Regions from separate parts of the Mesorhizobium sp. KACC 23794 genome, predicted to be linked through region 2. Evidence: predicted binding sites of a transcription regulator. Region 2 holds the regulator's gene; each other region holds the start of a gene.
What was found. Region 2 encodes LexA, which represses DNA repair genes until DNA is damaged. Its sites were predicted from a motif close to TGTTCNNNNTGTGTTCNG; they were not measured.
Positions count from the first base shown of each region.

Region 1 (5,326 bases), 3.1 Mb from region 2:
GGCTTCGGAACCGACGGTTTCATCACCGGCAGCAGTGTCGCCGGTCTCCGAGACAGCCGGATCAATCGCCTGCCCCGTGGCGCCTTCGTCCGAACCAGCCTCGGAGGTTTCGCCGAGCGGCGAAATGGCGGCCGCGGAATGGTCGCCCGCCCCTTCGTCCGTCTCCCCCAAAATCCCGTCGACCGTTTCGCCGGCTGCAGAATCGCCTCTCGCGGCTTCGGCTGCCACAGCATCGGCTTCGGCCCTGGCTGCCTCCGCCCTTGCCGCCTTCTCGGCCGCGGCCGCTTCCTGCGCGGCGGCGCGGTCGGCGGCTGCCTTGGCAGCGGCCTCGCGGGCGGCGATGTCGAGCAGTTCGAGGCGCGCCTTGACGTCGGCGGCAGGCTTGGGCTCGGAGCGGTAGCCGAGACCCTTGAGAATCTCCTCGATGTCATCGCCACTGGCGCCGAGGATCGACATCATCGCCGGCGTGACCAGGAAGGCGCTGCCGTCGAAGGCGCCGTCGGGGCGAAGGCCCGCGCCGGGCTTCCACGACAAAGCGGGCCGGATCAGGTCAGCGAGCCGCTCCAGAATATCGACGCGCACGGCGCGGCGGCCGAGGATGCGGAAGCCGGCTAGCGCATAGAACGCCTTGTCGAACACTGCGTTGACCAGCACCGAGGTGCGGCCGGCCGCCAGCATGTGGACGACATCGCCGAAACCGGGCTTGTCCTTGCCGTCGTTCTTCAGCGACCACAGCAGGGTGATGATGCTGGCCGGCGCGGGCTTGATCAGCGCCGGGACGAAGATGTGGTAGGCGCCGAAGCGCACGCCGAGCCGGCGGAGCGCGGCGCGCCCTTCCTGGTCGAGCGACTTCACCTCGTCGGTGATGTCGCGGCGGTTGATCAGTCCGAACTGCTCGACCAGCCGGAAGGCGATGCCGCGCGCGATGCCGGTCAGCTGGTCCGCCTGCTTCAGGTCGATCAGCGGCTTCAGCGCAGTCTCGATCTGGAAGGCGACAAAGCGCTCGGCGCGCGCCGCCACCTTGTCGCGGGCAGGCCCGGTCAACTGTTCGTCGGCGAGCAGGATGACGCGCGGCTTCAGCGCGTCCTCAGTCGCGGCAAGCGTGCCGATCGGCGCGCCGATCCAGCGCAATATGCCATCCGACGCCAGCGCGATGTCGTGATTGCCGGACAGCGCGAAACGGTCGGCGCGCGCCTCGAACTCGGCGGCAAGCGCCTTCTGCGCGGCGGCGCGGATCGCCTTGCCATCCTCGCCGCCGGCACTCTGGTCGGCGGTGAAGCGGAACCCTTGCAGGTCGCCGACATGGTGGCCTTCGACTGTGACGGTTCCGGACGGGTCTATCTCGGCTTCAAGCATCGTATTTTCTCTTAGGCGCCGCATGAGGACGGAAGTCCTGCGATCAACGAAGCGTTTCGTCAACCGCTCATGCAGGGCATCGGACAATCTGTTTTCGATCTCGCGCGTTTTTTCCTGCCAGTGCAGCGGATCGGCCAGCCAGCCAGGCCGGTTCGACACATAGGTCCAGGTGCGGATCTGGGCGATGCGACCGGACAGCGTGTCGATATCGCCCTCGGTGGAATCGGAACGGCGCACCTGCTCGGCCATGTAATTCTCGTCGACATGGGCGCGCCGGGCGATGTCGCCATAGATCGAGCCGATCAGCTCCGAATGCTGCGCCGGCGCGATGCGCCGGTAGTCCGGCAGCGAGCAGACGTCCCAGAGCAGCGCGACGCGCTGCCTGCTTGTCGCCAGGTCCCGGATGTCCGGATCGCGGGCGAGGTGTTCCAGGGCGCGGACGTCGACGGCGGGCAGCGCGCGCGTCAGGCCCTCGACAGGTGTGGGCGTCTCGATCGAGTGGCGCAGTGCGTCGAGGCTGGAGAAGTCGAATTGCGCGGTGCGCCATTGCAGCACCTTCACCGGCTCGAAATCGTGCCCCTCGATCTTCTCGACCAGATCGTCGTCGAGCGGATCGACCTGGCCGGTGACCCCAAAAGTGCCGTCGCGCAGGTGCCGGCCGGCGCGGCCGGCGATCTGGCCGAGTTCCGCCGCTGTCAGTGGGCGGTACTGGAATCCGTCGAATTTCCGGTTCTGGGCGAAGGCGACATGATCGACATCGAGGTTCAACCCCATGCCGATGGCGTCGGTTGCGACGAGATAGTCGACGTCGCCCGACTGGTAGAGCGCGACCTGCGAATTGCGGGTGCGCGGCGATAGCGCGCCGAGCACGACGGCGGCGCCGCCGCGTTGGCGGCGGATCAGTTCGGCGATGGCGTAGACCTCGTCGGCGGAGAACGCGACGATGGCCGAGCGGCGCGGCAGGCGGGTCAGCTTCTTCGATCCGGCATAGGCCAGGTGCGACAGGCGCGGCCGGGTCACCACCGATATGCCGCGCAGCAATCTTTCAAGGATGCCGCGCATAGTGGCGGCGCCGAGCAGCAGCGTCTCCTGCCGCCCGCGCAGATGCAGGATGCGGTCGGTGAAGATGTGGCCGCGCTCGAGGTCGCCAGCGAGCTGGATCTCGTCGATGGCGACGAAGGCGGCGTCCGTCTCGCGCGGCATGGCTTCCACCGTGCAGACTGAATAGCGCGCGCCAGCCGGCGTGATCTTCTCCTCGCCGGTGACCAGCGCGACCTTGTTTGCACCGACCTTCTCGCAGACGCGGGCATAGACCTCGCGCGCCAGGAGGCGGAGCGGCAGGCCGATGACGCCGCTCTCGTGGGCGACCATGCGTTCGATGGCGAGGTGGGTCTTGCCGGTGTTGGTCGGTCCCAGCACGGCGGTCACGTCGCGCCCGGAGAGGATCAGCGGGTCGGCCTTGAACTGGTGGAGATTCATCGGATCGGAAATCGGCCCTTCGGCTTGGTTTCGGCGCGCCACCCGCAGATAGCCTCGCCCAGGATTTCGGCAACCCGCCCTGTGCGTCAGAAATAGGGACTTCGGGCGGGAAACGGAAGCCTTATGTTCCGGACCGGCCGGTTGATTCGCGGAACGAGTCTGGAACGAATCGGCGACGAATCGCTGACTCGACCTGATTCAGGGTTTGTTCCATCTTGCTCCCGACGAGCCTCGTCCGCGCTATCGTGTTGATCCTGAATCCAAATTTGACTCCGGGGAATCTCCCCGGCGGGCGTTGGCGGACTCTCAATTGTGGCTTTTTTTTGCCTGCACGCAGAGATAGAGTGTGCGCCGTGGTCAAGGAGGGAATTCTGCCATGTCTAAGCGATTGATCGCTGAATTTATCGGTACGTTCTGGCTTGTGTTGGGTGGGTGTGGCAGTGCGGTGCTTGCCGCCGGCTTTCCCGGTTTTGGCATTGGGTTTCTCGGAGTGGCGCTGGCCTTCGGCCTGACGGTGCTGACGATGGCCTATGCGGTGGGCGGCATTTCCGGCGGCCATTTCAACCCGGCGGTCACCGTCGGCCTGTTCACCGGCGGCCGCTTCGAGGCCAAGGACGTCATTCCTTACATCGTCGCGCAGGTCGTCGGCGCGATCGTCGCGGCGGTGGTGCTCTATGCGATCGTGAGCGGCAAGGCGGACTTCGCCGGCGTCGGCGGCTTCGCCTCCAACGGCTATGGAGACGCGTCGCCCGGCAAGTTCTCGATGCTCTCGGGGCTGATCATCGAGATCGTCATGACCTTCATCTTCCTGTTCGTCATCCTGCGGGTGACGTCCGGCGACGTTCCCGCCGGCTTCGCGCCGATCGCCATCGGCCTGTGCCTGACGCTGATCCATCTGGTGACGATCCCGGTGACCAACACCTCGGTCAACCCGGCACGCTCCACCGGCGTGGCGCTGTTCGCGGAAGGCCCGGCGCTGGCGCAGCTCTGGCTGTTCTGGGTCGCCCCGCTGATCGGCGGCGCGCTGGCCGGCATCGTGCACTCGGCGCTGTTCGAGAAGAAGTAGTTTTGGCCGCTCGGGCTGTCGCCCGGGCGCGTGTTTCGAGCGAGACGGCGGCGTTCAATGCGCCGCCGTGTTGTATTGTGGCATTCGGCGGAACTACGGCGCTCGGTCCGGCACCCCTCATCCGACCTCGCTTCGCTCGGCCACCTTCTCCCCTTGTGGGAGAAGGTGGCCGAGCGAAGCGAGGTCGGATGAGGGGTGCTGGACGGAGTGTGGCGTGGAACCATGATGCGACGGGCTCACCCATCGCATCAATCCATCTGCCTGACGCTCACGTAATATACTGCCCGCCATTGGCCGTCAGCGTCGAGCCGGTGATGAAGCCGGCCTCGTCGGAGGCGAGGAAGACGACGCAGCGGGCGATCTCGTCGGGCTCGCCGAGACGGCCGACCGGGATCTGCGCGATGATCGATTCGCGCACCTTTTCCGGCACGGCCATCACCATCTCCGTGCCAATGTAGCCGGGCGCAATCACGTTGACGGTGATGCCCGCGCGAGCCCCCTCTTGAGCAAGCGCCTTGGTGAAGCCGATGTCGCCGGCCTTGGCGGCGGAATAGTTGGCCTGGCCCATCTGGCCCTTCTGGCCGTTGATGGAGGAGATGGTGATGACGCGGCCGAATTTTCGGTCGCGCATGCCGGTCCACAGCGGATGGGTCATGTTGAAGGCGCCGTTCAGATTGGTGCCTATGACCTCGTTCCACTGCTGCGGCGTCATTTTGTGGAACATCGCGTCGCGGGTGATGCCGGCATTGTTGACCAGCACCTCGACCGGACCGAGATCGGCCTCGACCTGTTTTATGCCGGCGGCGCAGGCGTCGTAATCGGCGACCGACCATTTGTAGGTTTTTATGCCGGTTTCGGTGGTGAATTTTGCCGCCGCTTCCTCGTTGCCGGCGTAGTTGGCGGCAACATGATAGCCGGCATTTTTGAGGGCAATTGAAATCGCAGCACCTATGCCGCGGGACCCACCCGTTACCAGTGCAACTCGTGCCACGTCCATCTCCTCCCGTTTAACTGGCCAGCTTCTCTGCTCTTGCAATCAAAAGGTCATCCTCATCGCCTTTGAACGCATGCGGAACTCTACGCAACTGGTCTGCCGACCTCCAGTCAGGCGGGCACAATTTCGGCGACGACCATCGGCAATTTTCTACTTCGACCCAGTGCTTTCGAATGGCCGCGCAATTCCACTGGTGGGTATCGCCATAGCCGAACTCAACGCCGCAGCAATCGCAAATAATATATGTCGGGGAATCGCCGTCAGTTCCCCAAGGCTCGTCGGGATAGTGGTTGAGGCCACAGACACGACAGCGATATCGCTCCGTGGCTTCAGCGAATTGGATTACGCGCGCCATTCGCCCCGGGTCAATTCATCGCCTCGACACACATCGCCACACCCATGCCGCCGCCAATGCACAGCGTGGCGAGACC
Region 1 is NZ_CP197465.1:615,137-620,462, forward strand. It holds gene ACSBOB_RS03200 (helicase-related protein) at 1-2,835, opposite strand, end outside; gene aqpZ (aquaporin Z) at 3,212-3,901, shown strand; gene ACSBOB_RS03210 (beta-ketoacyl-ACP reductase) at 4,170-4,892, opposite strand; gene ACSBOB_RS03215 (acetyl-CoA C-acetyltransferase) at 5,261-5,326, opposite strand, start outside.
Region 1: a site for LexA is predicted at 2,985-3,002, ahead of ACSBOB_RS03200 (helicase-related protein). Genes of this name have one in related genera too.

Region 2 (5,326 bases):
TCTCGTAGGCATGATACGCCTTGCCAATGCGCACCAAGTCCTCGGCCACCTCGCGGTGGCGCGGTGCGCGCTCGAACTGCGAAATCGGTTCGCCGTCCCACTTCAGGCCGAGCCATGCCAGACCGTCGAGGATCGCAGCCGTCGCCGCATCGGTCGAGCGTTCACGGTCGGTGTCCTCGATGCGAAGCAGCATCCGGCCGCCGGTATGCCTGGCATAGAGCCAGTTGAACAGCGCGGTGCGCGCGCCACCGATATGGAGATAGCCGGTAGGCGAGGGAGCGAAACGTGTGACGACGGGGCGGGACATCGAGATTTCCGAAGAGAGGCCCGCCCTGCGCGTTCGCGCTGACGGTGCATGGAAAATTGCTGGCGTTCATGTAGCATAGAAGGTCGGGCGCGCAAGGCCGCAGACGCGGCTTGGCGCAATGCGCCATGAAGCCCTGGCGCGGGCTGGATGAAGGCCATGTCGGAGGTGTCCGCGGGCGACCTGGACGAGCGGTTCCTGTTCCGGAAAACGGACATGGAGACCGCCGCCCACCTTGTCGCTTCGCCATCCCGCGAACTTGTCGTCATCCCCCGGCGCCAGACCCGGCTGGAACAATGGTGGCGCAGCGGAGCACACTTGCCGCCCGTGCCGGTCATGGCCTCCCGGGCGGCCGTTGCCTTGCGAAACGCGACCGCGCTGGAAGTGGAACGCGGCACGTTGTTCCTGCTGGTGCCGGTGTTTCTCGCAGCCGGCGCCTTCCTGTATTTCAGCCTTCCGGCCGAGCCGGCTTTCGTGACTCTTGCAACCGGCGTCCTGACTACCCTGGGCACGGCGGTGCTTCTGCGGCGCCATACGGCAGGGCAACTGGCGGCGCTGGCGGTCATGCTCACGCTCTGCGGCGCATTGCTAGCCAAGGGCGAAACCTGGCGGGCCGGCACCAGCATACTCGGCGGCGACATATCGACCCGTATCACCGGCCGTGTCGTCGCCATCGAGCCGCTTTCCAATGGCCGTGCCCGGTTGACCATCGACCTGATGTCGACCGAGCGCCCGAAACTGCGATATGCACCCGAACGTATCCGCGCCACCGCGCGCCACGCGCCGGCGGGCGTGGCGGCGGGGTCGATCATCAACGGCCTCGTCCGGCTGCGTCCGCCCTCCGGGCCGGTGCGTCCCGACAGCTACGATTTCTCGTTCGAGAGCTATTTCGACGGCATCGGCGCCAGCGGCTATTTCATGAAAGGCCCGGACATCGTCGCTGAACCCGGTACTGGTTTCTCCGCTTCGGTCGGCACCTTCATCGAGAATGCCCGCAACACAATCGCCGCGAGGATCCGGCAAAGGATCGGCGGGGCCGAAGGCGAGATTGCCGCCGCATTGGTGGTCGGCGTGCGCGCGGGCATTCCAAACGACGTCAGCGAGGCGCTGCGGCGCACCGGCCTCTATCACATCATCTCGATCTCCGGCCTGCATATGGCGCTGGTCGCCGGCGTGGTGATCGCGGCGCTGAGGGCGGGCTTCGCGCTTTTCCCCGGCGTTTCGTCGCGCCGGCCGGTCCGCAAATATGCGGCGTTGGCCGGCCTTGTCGCGATTGCCGCCTATCTTGCGATCTCCGGCGGCGAGGTCGCGGCGCAGCGCAGTTTCCTCATGCTGGCCGTCATGCTGATCGCGCTGGTGTTCGACCGGGCGGCGCTGACCATGCGCAACCTGGCCATCTCGGCCATCATCGTGCTGGCGATCACCCCGCACGAGGCGATCGGTCCAAGTTTCCAGATGTCCTTCGCGGCGACGGCCGCCCTTGTCGGCGCCTACGCATTCTGGACGCAACGGCGCACCGGGTCCGGACCTTTCCACCACCCGAAACGAGGATGGGTTTCGATCGCGGCGCGGCATGTCGGCGCGTTGGTCGTCGGGCTGCTCCTGACGTCGCTGGTCGCCGGCCTCGCCACGGCTGCCTTCGGCGCCTATCATTTCCAGCGGATCGCGCCGCTGAGCCTCGCCGCAAATCTCGCCGCGATGCCGATCGTGTCGCTGCTGGTCGTGCCTTTTGCAGTGCTTGCGGCAGTCGCCATGCCATTCGGCCTCGACGGGCCGTTCCTGGACGTGATGGGCAAGGGCATCACGGCGATGATCGTTGTGGCGGAATGGTTTTCGGCGCGTTCGCCGATCGACGCGGTTGGCCTGATATCGGGAAAGTCCGTGGTGCTGCTGACCATCGCGCTGATCGTGGCGACAGTGGCGACGACGTGGCTGCGGTTTCTCGCGCTGCCGTTCGCGCTTGCCGGCCTGCTGACGCTCGGCGCGACGCGCACCCCCGACGTGCTGATATCGGAGGACGGGCGGCTGGTGGGCTATCGCACCAGCGAGAGCCTGATGGCCGTCAACAGGCCACGGCCCAACGCCTTCACAGCCGAGAACTGGAAAAGAACGCTGCAGGCCTATGGAATTCACAAGCCGACCAGGGATGTCGGTCCCGATCCGCCAGCGCCTTCCGCAGGCGTCAAGACGGCGAAGGCCGTCTACAAGAAAAGCAATGCAGGCAGGGACGAGGGCAATGGCCCTTCGCCCGGTGGGTCCTTATCGTCAAGGCGGATAGCCTTGGTTCAAAACCCCTATGCCGGGAATCTAACCGTTGCGTCATTCGAGGATGCAACAGACGGGGGCGCGGACGATTCATCGAGCGCCTTCCTGTGCGACGACGTCACCTGCGTCGCATGGCATCCGTCAGGCATCGCCATCATCCACACATCCGATCCGGAAGAAGCGCGGATCGCCTGTTCTTTTGCCGGCGTCATAATCCTCGACAACGCGACCGTGCCGCTGAAATGTGCCAACCCTGCCGTTGCCGTGGTCACCAAACGCGACCTCGCCCGGCATGGCAGCGCGGCGGTCCACCTGCCGTCCAGCGACGGGCAACCCGGTGAAGTTCGTTTCGCCATCCGCTCGCCGGACCGCCCATGGCACAGACACAGAATATTCTCGCGCGAGGCTCGCGGGCTTCCGCCCTACCAAGGCAAGGCGCGCCCGCAGGCGCCGCCGGAAAATCAGTAGCGGCGGATCAGCCCGACCAGTTTTCCCTGAACGCGAACGCGGTCCGGACCGTAGATGCGGGTCTCATAGGCCGGGTTAGCAGCTTCGAGCGCGATCGAAGCGCCCTTCCTGCGAAAACGCTTCAGCGTTGCTTCCTGGTCGTCGACCAGCGCCACGACGATCTCGCCGGGCATGGCTGTATTGGCGTTGCGGATGATCACCGTATCGCCGTCGAGGATACCGGCTTCGATCATCGAATCGCCCCTGACCTCCAGCGCATAATGGTCGCCGCCGGACAGCATTTCCGGTGGAACCGATATGGAATGCGTCCGATGCTGGATCGCATCGATCGGCACGCCGGCCGCGATGCGGCCCATGACGGGGATCGATATCCCGGAACCCGAATCGTCATTGCCGGCGACGCGGGACGGTTCCGCCGGGCGCTTGCCAAGGCTGCCCTCGATCACGCTCGGCGAGAATTTTCTCGCCGCATTGAGGCCGGGCGCGATCGAGTCCGGCAACCGAAGCACTTCCAGCGCCCGCGCCCGGTTCGGCAGCCGGCGAATGAAGCCGCGTTCCTCCAGCGCCGTGATCAGCCGATGGATTCCGGATTTCGACGCCAGATCAAGGGCTTCTTTCATCTCGTCGAAGGAGGGAGGAATGCCGGACTCCTTCAATCTCTCGTGGATGAATAGCAAGAGTTCGTGTTGCTTGCGCGTCAGCATCTTGGCCCCGTCAAGAATCACACCAAAAACAAAACCAGAACAAAACACTATCTGTTCCAGTTGTGTTCCGCAACCGTTAAATATCGGGTTAAGACGGGGGCAACCATGATGCGGAAATCAAGAATCTGCGATGGCAAATCGCGTCCAGGTCTGAGGCAGGCTGACGCTGTCCGCGCGCATGGTGTTCGAGTTCAGGCCTCTTCCCACAGATATTGCAGCAACTCACGGTCGTAACCCGAACTGGCGCGGAAAAGCTGCCGCGTATAGGCATGCTCGAACCGTCCGGCGGCCAGGTCGGCGCTGGCCAAGGTCTCGAGAATGCGGCCGCGGTTCATCACCGCGACACGGTCGCACATGTAGGAAACTACAGCCAGATTATGGCTGACCATGATGGTGGTGAAGCCGCGTTCGCGCCGCAGGCGCCGCAAGAGGTTGAGCACTTCCGCCTGCACGGACACGTCGAGCGCCGAGGTCGGTTCATCCAGAAGAAGCACGCGCGGCTCCAAAATGATGGCGCGGGCGATCGCCACGCGCTGGCGCTGGCCGCCGGAAAGCTGGTGCGGGAAGCGGAAGCGGTGTTCCGGCTTCAGCCCGACATCGGCCAGCGCGCGCTCGACACGCTTTTCCACGTCGGGCAGCCCGTGGATGCGCGCCGGCTCGGACAGCACCTTGTCGACGGTATGGCGCGGGTGCAGCGAGCCATACGGGTCCTGGAATACCATCTGGATCAAGCGTCGTTGCGCATGGCTGCGTGTCGGCGCGACAACGGTGCCGCCGATGCGGATGGTCCCGGAGTAGTCGCCGATCAGCCCGGCGATCGCGTTGAGCACCGTCGATTTGCCCGAACCGGATTCGCCGACCAGACCGAACGCCTCGCCCTCCTCAATCGAAACCGACACCTCTCGGACCGCGCTGAGCCGGCGCGCGCCCTTGCCGAAGCTGATGCCGAGGTTTTCGATCGCGATCATCGGCGCGGTCATCTTGCCCAACTCGCATCGCGTTGCAGCACGGGCAGTTCCGGCCGGTCGTCGCCGAGCCGCGGCGAGGAGGCGAGCAGCCCCTTGGCATAGGGATGCTGGACCCGGTGGAGTTCACTCGCCTTGACGGTTTCGACGACCTTGCCGGCATACATGATCATCACGCGGTCGCAGAAGGCCGACACCATGCCGAGGTCGTGGCTGATCAGGATCAGGCTCATGCCGCGCTCGCGCACCAGGTCGTCGAGGATGGCGAGCACCTGCAACTGCACCGTCACGTCGAGCGCCGAGGTCGGCTCGTCGGCGATCAGCAGTTGCGGCTCGGGGATGAGCATCATCGCGATCATCACCCGCTGGCCCATGCCGCCGGAAAGCTGGTGTGGATAGAGGTGATAGACCGCCTCCGGATCGCGGATCTTGACCGCCTTCAGCGCCTCGATGCTTTTTGCGCGGGCAAGCGCCCGATCTTTTGCGACATGCAGCCGAAACGCCTCCTCGATCTGCTGGCCGACGGTCATCACCGGATTGAGCGAGAATTTGGGGTCCTGCAACACCATGGAGATGCGCTTGCCACGGATCTTCGGCATCTCCTTTGCCGGCACCTTGAG
Region 2 is NZ_CP197465.1:3,711,865-3,717,190, forward strand. It holds gene gltX (glutamate--tRNA ligase) at 1-307, opposite strand, end outside; gene ACSBOB_RS18105 (ComEC/Rec2 family competence protein) at 464-3,037, shown strand; gene lexA (transcriptional repressor LexA) at 3,031-3,741, opposite strand; gene ACSBOB_RS18115 (ABC transporter ATP-binding protein) at 3,933-4,721, opposite strand; gene ACSBOB_RS18120 (ABC transporter ATP-binding protein) at 4,718-5,326, opposite strand, start outside.

Region 3 (5,326 bases), 840 kb from region 2:
TCAATCGAGGCCAGCACCTCGGTGCCGTCGTCCAGCGTGATGTGAAGCTTTTCGTCCTCGACATACGACCCTCTGCCTGACGGCGCAGCCGAAGCGGCAGCGGCCTCCACCCAGTTCCAGAGGCCGTCATCCTGCCGCAGCAGTTCCGATGCCTGGTCCAGCCGGCCGGCGATCGCCTCCGGCGTGGCGCCGACGGTCAGCGGATAGCGGATCGTATGAAATGAAAGCGCCTCGCCGTCGCTGTTGAAGCGCGGCGGCGGCACCTTGTCGATCTTGCCGTTCAGCCTGTCCTCCAGCCAGATCGCGGTGAATTCCGGCGCCGAGCCGTGCAGGTAGATCATTCGGGCGAGTTCCGAAAAGTCGACCCCTTCCGCCTCGTCACCGGCCGGAAGCTCCTGCCTCGACGCTTCATCGCCAATCCTCTTCATCGGATCGGAAATTGTCTCGATCACCTCGGCATAGGCAGCCTCGCTGAACGTGGCCAAACCGCCTGCCAGGCGGTGCTTTCCGGCGACCTCGACGACCCGGCAGCCAAGCCGATCGAGGGTCTGCAACCTGCGCGTCGCCGTATGCTCGGTGACACGCACCGGTTCGCCGCCGCGAATGAGATCGCGCAGCAGCATGGACTGGCCGGGAACGATCTCGCTGACCTCATAGAGGCTGAACAGCGAGTCGCGCAGCGCCTCCATGTAGCGGCGGGCGGAGGGCGACTCCTTCCAGCCGCGCCGCTTCAGATAGTCGTCGACGATCGTGCGCTCGTCCTCCTCGGAAGCCGGCCGGGTGAGGAAATCCTCGAAAGCGCAGCCCCAGAGATTGCTCATCTCGGCTTCGCCGATCAATTCCTCGAGTTTTTCGTGGTCGATGCCGTAATCGTCGAGGGCCTGTCCGAAATGTTCGTCGAACACCTCGTCGAACAGATCCTGCCATTCCTCCCGGTTCGACCATTTCATCAGGCCGGCGAGTTCATGGTTTTTGGACATCTGTTCCTGCCGAATATCGGGACGCTGGGCGACGCGCAGCTTAACCCGGCGAAAAAGGAAGCGCGATGACAGGAACAGGCTGGCTGCGCGATCATCCACAACGATAAAACCCTGTCCGCTCGTCCGAGCGAACAGGGTTTGTGGGATTTTACCCCTGCCGGGAATCTTTTACCGGCTTTGAATTCGGGTGCTTCGCGGCGTCAGCCGACGACCCGACCAGCAGTCTCTGATTGTGGGGGAAACGGCCAGTCTTGCCTGCCGGATTTCATCCCGGCCGCTCGCTGCCGCTGGCTCCGTCTCAGGCGCGGAGCCTGTTGGAACTATCCGGTGGAGTCATACCTCGCTCCTGTAACCGTTCGACCAATGCCAACCAGGGACGAGCTGCGGCGTCTCGCAGATCCGGCTTCCGCCATTCCAGGCCGCTTGCGCTGGCCTCTCACCCGGAGGACGATTGGAGTGTGCCAAGCCCTGGCCGCCGCGTCAACCCAAGATGATGAGCCGGCGCAAATGTGATCGACACTGGCGCCGTCCTTTCTGGCCCAACCGCTTTGTCAGGAGGGTTGTTCGGCCTTTGTTCTTTTCACTTGCCCTCTCCCGCCAAAGACGCCTAAATCCGCCTTTGGCGGCGCCGTGCCTCGACACGGCGGCCGGCATACCTACATAGGCGAAGGCGGTTCCATCTGGGCCGGCCAGGACCCACGATCATGGACAGGCGGCGGAGCGGCATGGCCGACCACAAATTTATCTCGGTTCGCGGCGCGCGCGAGCACAATCTGAAGAATGTCGACCTCGACCTGCCGCGCGACAGCCTCGTCGTGATGACCGGCCTGTCGGGCTCCGGAAAATCCTCGCTCGCCTTTGACACCATCTACGCCGAGGGCCAGCGCCGTTATGTCGAGAGCCTGTCGGCCTATGCCCGGCAGTTCCTGGAAATGATGCAGAAGCCGGACGTCGACCAGATCGACGGATTGAGCCCGGCCATCTCGATCGAGCAGAAGACGACCTCGCGCAATCCGCGCTCGACGGTCGGCACCGTCACCGAGATCTACGACTATATGCGCCTGCTCTATGCGCGCGTCGGCATTCCCTATTCGCCGGCGACCGGCCTGCCGATCGAGAGCCAGACGGTCAGCCAGATGGTCGACCGCGTGCTGGCGCTCCCGGAAGGCACGCGGCTCTACCTGCTTGCGCCGATCGTCCGGGGCCGCAAGGGCGAGTACAAGAAGGAGCTGCTGGAACTGCAGAAGAAGGGCTTTCAGCGCGTCAAGGTCGACGGCGCCTTCTACGAGATCGCCGAGGCGCCGACGCTGGACAAGAAATACAAGCACGACATCGACGTGGTCGTCGATCGCATCGTGGTGCGCGGCGATCTTTCCGCGCGGCTGGCCGACTCCATCGAGACGGCGCTGAAACTCGCCGACGGGCTCTGCGTCGCCGAGTTCGCCGACAAGCCGCTGGACGCCAGCCAGACCGGCGACGACGCGGTCAACAAATCCGCCAACGAAACCCACGAACGCATTCTGTTCTCGGAGAAATTCGCCTGCCCTGTCTCGGGCTTCACCATCCCCGAGATCGAGCCGCGCCTGTTCTCCTTCAACAACCCGTTCGGCGCCTGCCCGACCTGCGACGGTCTCGGCAGCCAGCGCGCCATCGACGAGAATTTGATCGTGCCGGACGACAATGTCACGCTGCGCGACGGCGCGGTCAGCCCGTGGGCGAAATCCACCTCGCCCTATTACGCGCAGACGCTGGAGGCGCTTGGAAAAGCCTACGGATTCAAACTCGGCGACAAGTTTTCCAGCCTGTCGGACGCAGCGAAACACGCCGTGCTGCGCGGCACCGGCGAGCGCGAGATCACCTTCAACTATGATGACGGCCTGCGCTCCTACAAGACCACCAAGACGTTCGAGGGTGTCATCCCCAATCTCGAGCGCCGCTGGAAGGAAACGGAATCGGCCTGGATGCGCGAGGAGATCGAGCGCTTCATGTCGGCCACCCCCTGCCCGGCCTGCAACGGGTTCCGCCTCAAGCCGGAGTCGCTGGCGGTCAAGATCGGCGGCTGCCATATCGGCGAGGTCTCCAACATGTCGATCCGCAAGGCGGATCAATGGTTTACCGAGCTGCCGCAAAAACTCAACGCCAAGCAGAACGAGATCGCGGTGCGCGTGCTCAAGGAGATCCGCGAGCGCCTGCGTTTCCTCAACGATGTCGGCCTCGACTACCTCACCATGGCGCGCAATTCCGGCACGCTGTCGGGCGGCGAGAGCCAGCGCATCCGGCTGGCCAGCCAGATCGGTTCCGGCCTCACCGGTGTGCTCTACGTGCTCGACGAGCCCTCCATCGGCCTGCACCAGCGCGATAACGCCCGCCTGCTCGACACGCTGAAACATCTGCGCGACCTCGGCAACACGGTCATCGTCGTCGAGCACGACGAGGACGCCATTTTGACCGCCGACTACGTCGTCGACATCGGCCCCGCCGCCGGCATCCATGGCGGCCGCGTGATCGCGCAAGGGTCGCCCGCCGAGATCATGGCCAACCCGAACTCGATTACCGGAAAGTACCTGACCGGCGAACTGGAAATCGCCCTGCCCGACGAGCGCCGAAAAATGAAGAAGGGCCGGCGCATAAAAGTCGTCGGCGCGCGCGGCAACAATCTGAAGGACGTGACGGCCGAAATCCCGCTCGGCACGTTTACCGCCGTCACCGGCGTGTCGGGCGGCGGCAAGTCGACCTTTCTGATCGAGACCCTGTTCAAGGCCGCCTCGCGCCGTATCATGGGCTCGCGCGAGCACCCGGCCGACCACGACCGCATCGAGGGCCTGGAATTCCTGGACAAGGTCATCGACATCGACCAGAGCCCGATCGGCCGCACGCCGCGCTCCAATCCGGCCACCTACACCGGCGCCTTCACGCCGATCCGCGACTGGTTCGCCGGCCTGCCGGAAGCCAAGGCGCGCGGCTACCAGCCCGGCCGCTTCTCCTTCAACGTCAAGGGCGGCCGCTGCGAGGCCTGCCAGGGCGACGGCGTCATCAAGATCGAAATGCACTTCCTGCCCGACGTCTACGTCACCTGCGACGTCTGCCACGGCAAACGCTACAACCGCGAGACGCTGGACGTGCTGTTCAAGGGCAAGTCGATCGCCGACGTGCTCGACATGACCGTCGAGGAAGGCGTCGACTATTTCGCCGCCGTGCCCGGCGTGCGCGACAAGCTGGAAACGCTGAAACAGGTCGGCCTCGGCTACATCCATATCGGCCAGCAGGCCACCACGCTGTCCGGCGGCGAGGCGCAGCGCATAAAACTCGCCAAGGAACTGTCGCGCAAGGCGACCGGCAAGACGCTCTACATCCTCGACGAACCGACCACCGGCCTGCATTTCCACGACGTGGCCAAACTCTTGGAAGTGCTGCACGAGCTGGTCGACCAGGGCAACACGGTGGTGGTCATCGAGCACAATCTGGAGGTGATCAAGACCGCCGACTGGATTCTTGATCTAGGCCCCGAAGGCGGCGACGGCGGCGGCGAACTGGTGGCGCAAGGCACGCCGGAAGAGGTGGTCGAGGAGCCGCGGAGTTATACGGGGCAGTTTTTGAAGGAGCTCTTGGAGCGGCGGCCGAAGGCGGGCAAGCGAGAGGCGGCGGAGTAGTAAAGGTCATCCACTAGATCGCTAATGCACAGGATGTTGCGCGACATAGTGCCAATGCACTCCATAGCCTGACACAGTCGGCGCGACGGTTGAACACCTTTGAACGATTCTCTTGCCATCGTCGACTGACTAATATATGCTTTTCTCAAAAGAAATGGAGGATTGCTATGCGCGCACCTGTACGTATGCTTCTTTTTGCCCAGATTGTTTTGTTTCTAGCTACAGAGGTTGCTGGTGCAGTGTCATGCATGAATGGCGTGTGCAGTTAATGGGCACCGACTATGAGATGGGATAATTTCACGCAAGAAAATATATTGTTTTGGTTGGTTTCATTTTTTGTTGCCGCTTTTGTTTTTGGTTTGCAAAGTAAAAGAATTTTGGAGAGGGTGGTGCCCTTTGATGCGTCGAATCCATTTTCATATTTTAGGTTTGATACTTATCTATCCGTCCGATACTCGACATTACTATGTAGATCTATGTCATTACCCTTAGCGGCATTGATTCTTGTCATATGTCTTCAAGGAAAAAGCGGGGTGATTGATGCAACGCGAGAGCTCTCACCGGCTATAGTAAAGCAGGTATTGCCATCCGATCTCCATACGAAATCTGACGAATGGTTTCGGTCGCATTTTGCAGAATTCAGTTTTTTATCTCCACTTGTATTACTGATTGCATGTCTTGTACTCTTTTCTCCAT
Region 3 is NZ_CP197465.1:4,549,698-4,555,023, forward strand. It holds gene ACSBOB_RS22300 (hypothetical protein) at 1-980, opposite strand, end outside; gene uvrA (excinuclease ABC subunit UvrA) at 1,706-4,630, shown strand; gene ACSBOB_RS22310 (hypothetical protein) at 4,912-5,326, shown strand, end outside.
Region 3: a site for LexA is predicted at 1,542-1,559, ahead of uvrA (excinuclease ABC subunit UvrA). Genes of this name have one in related genera too.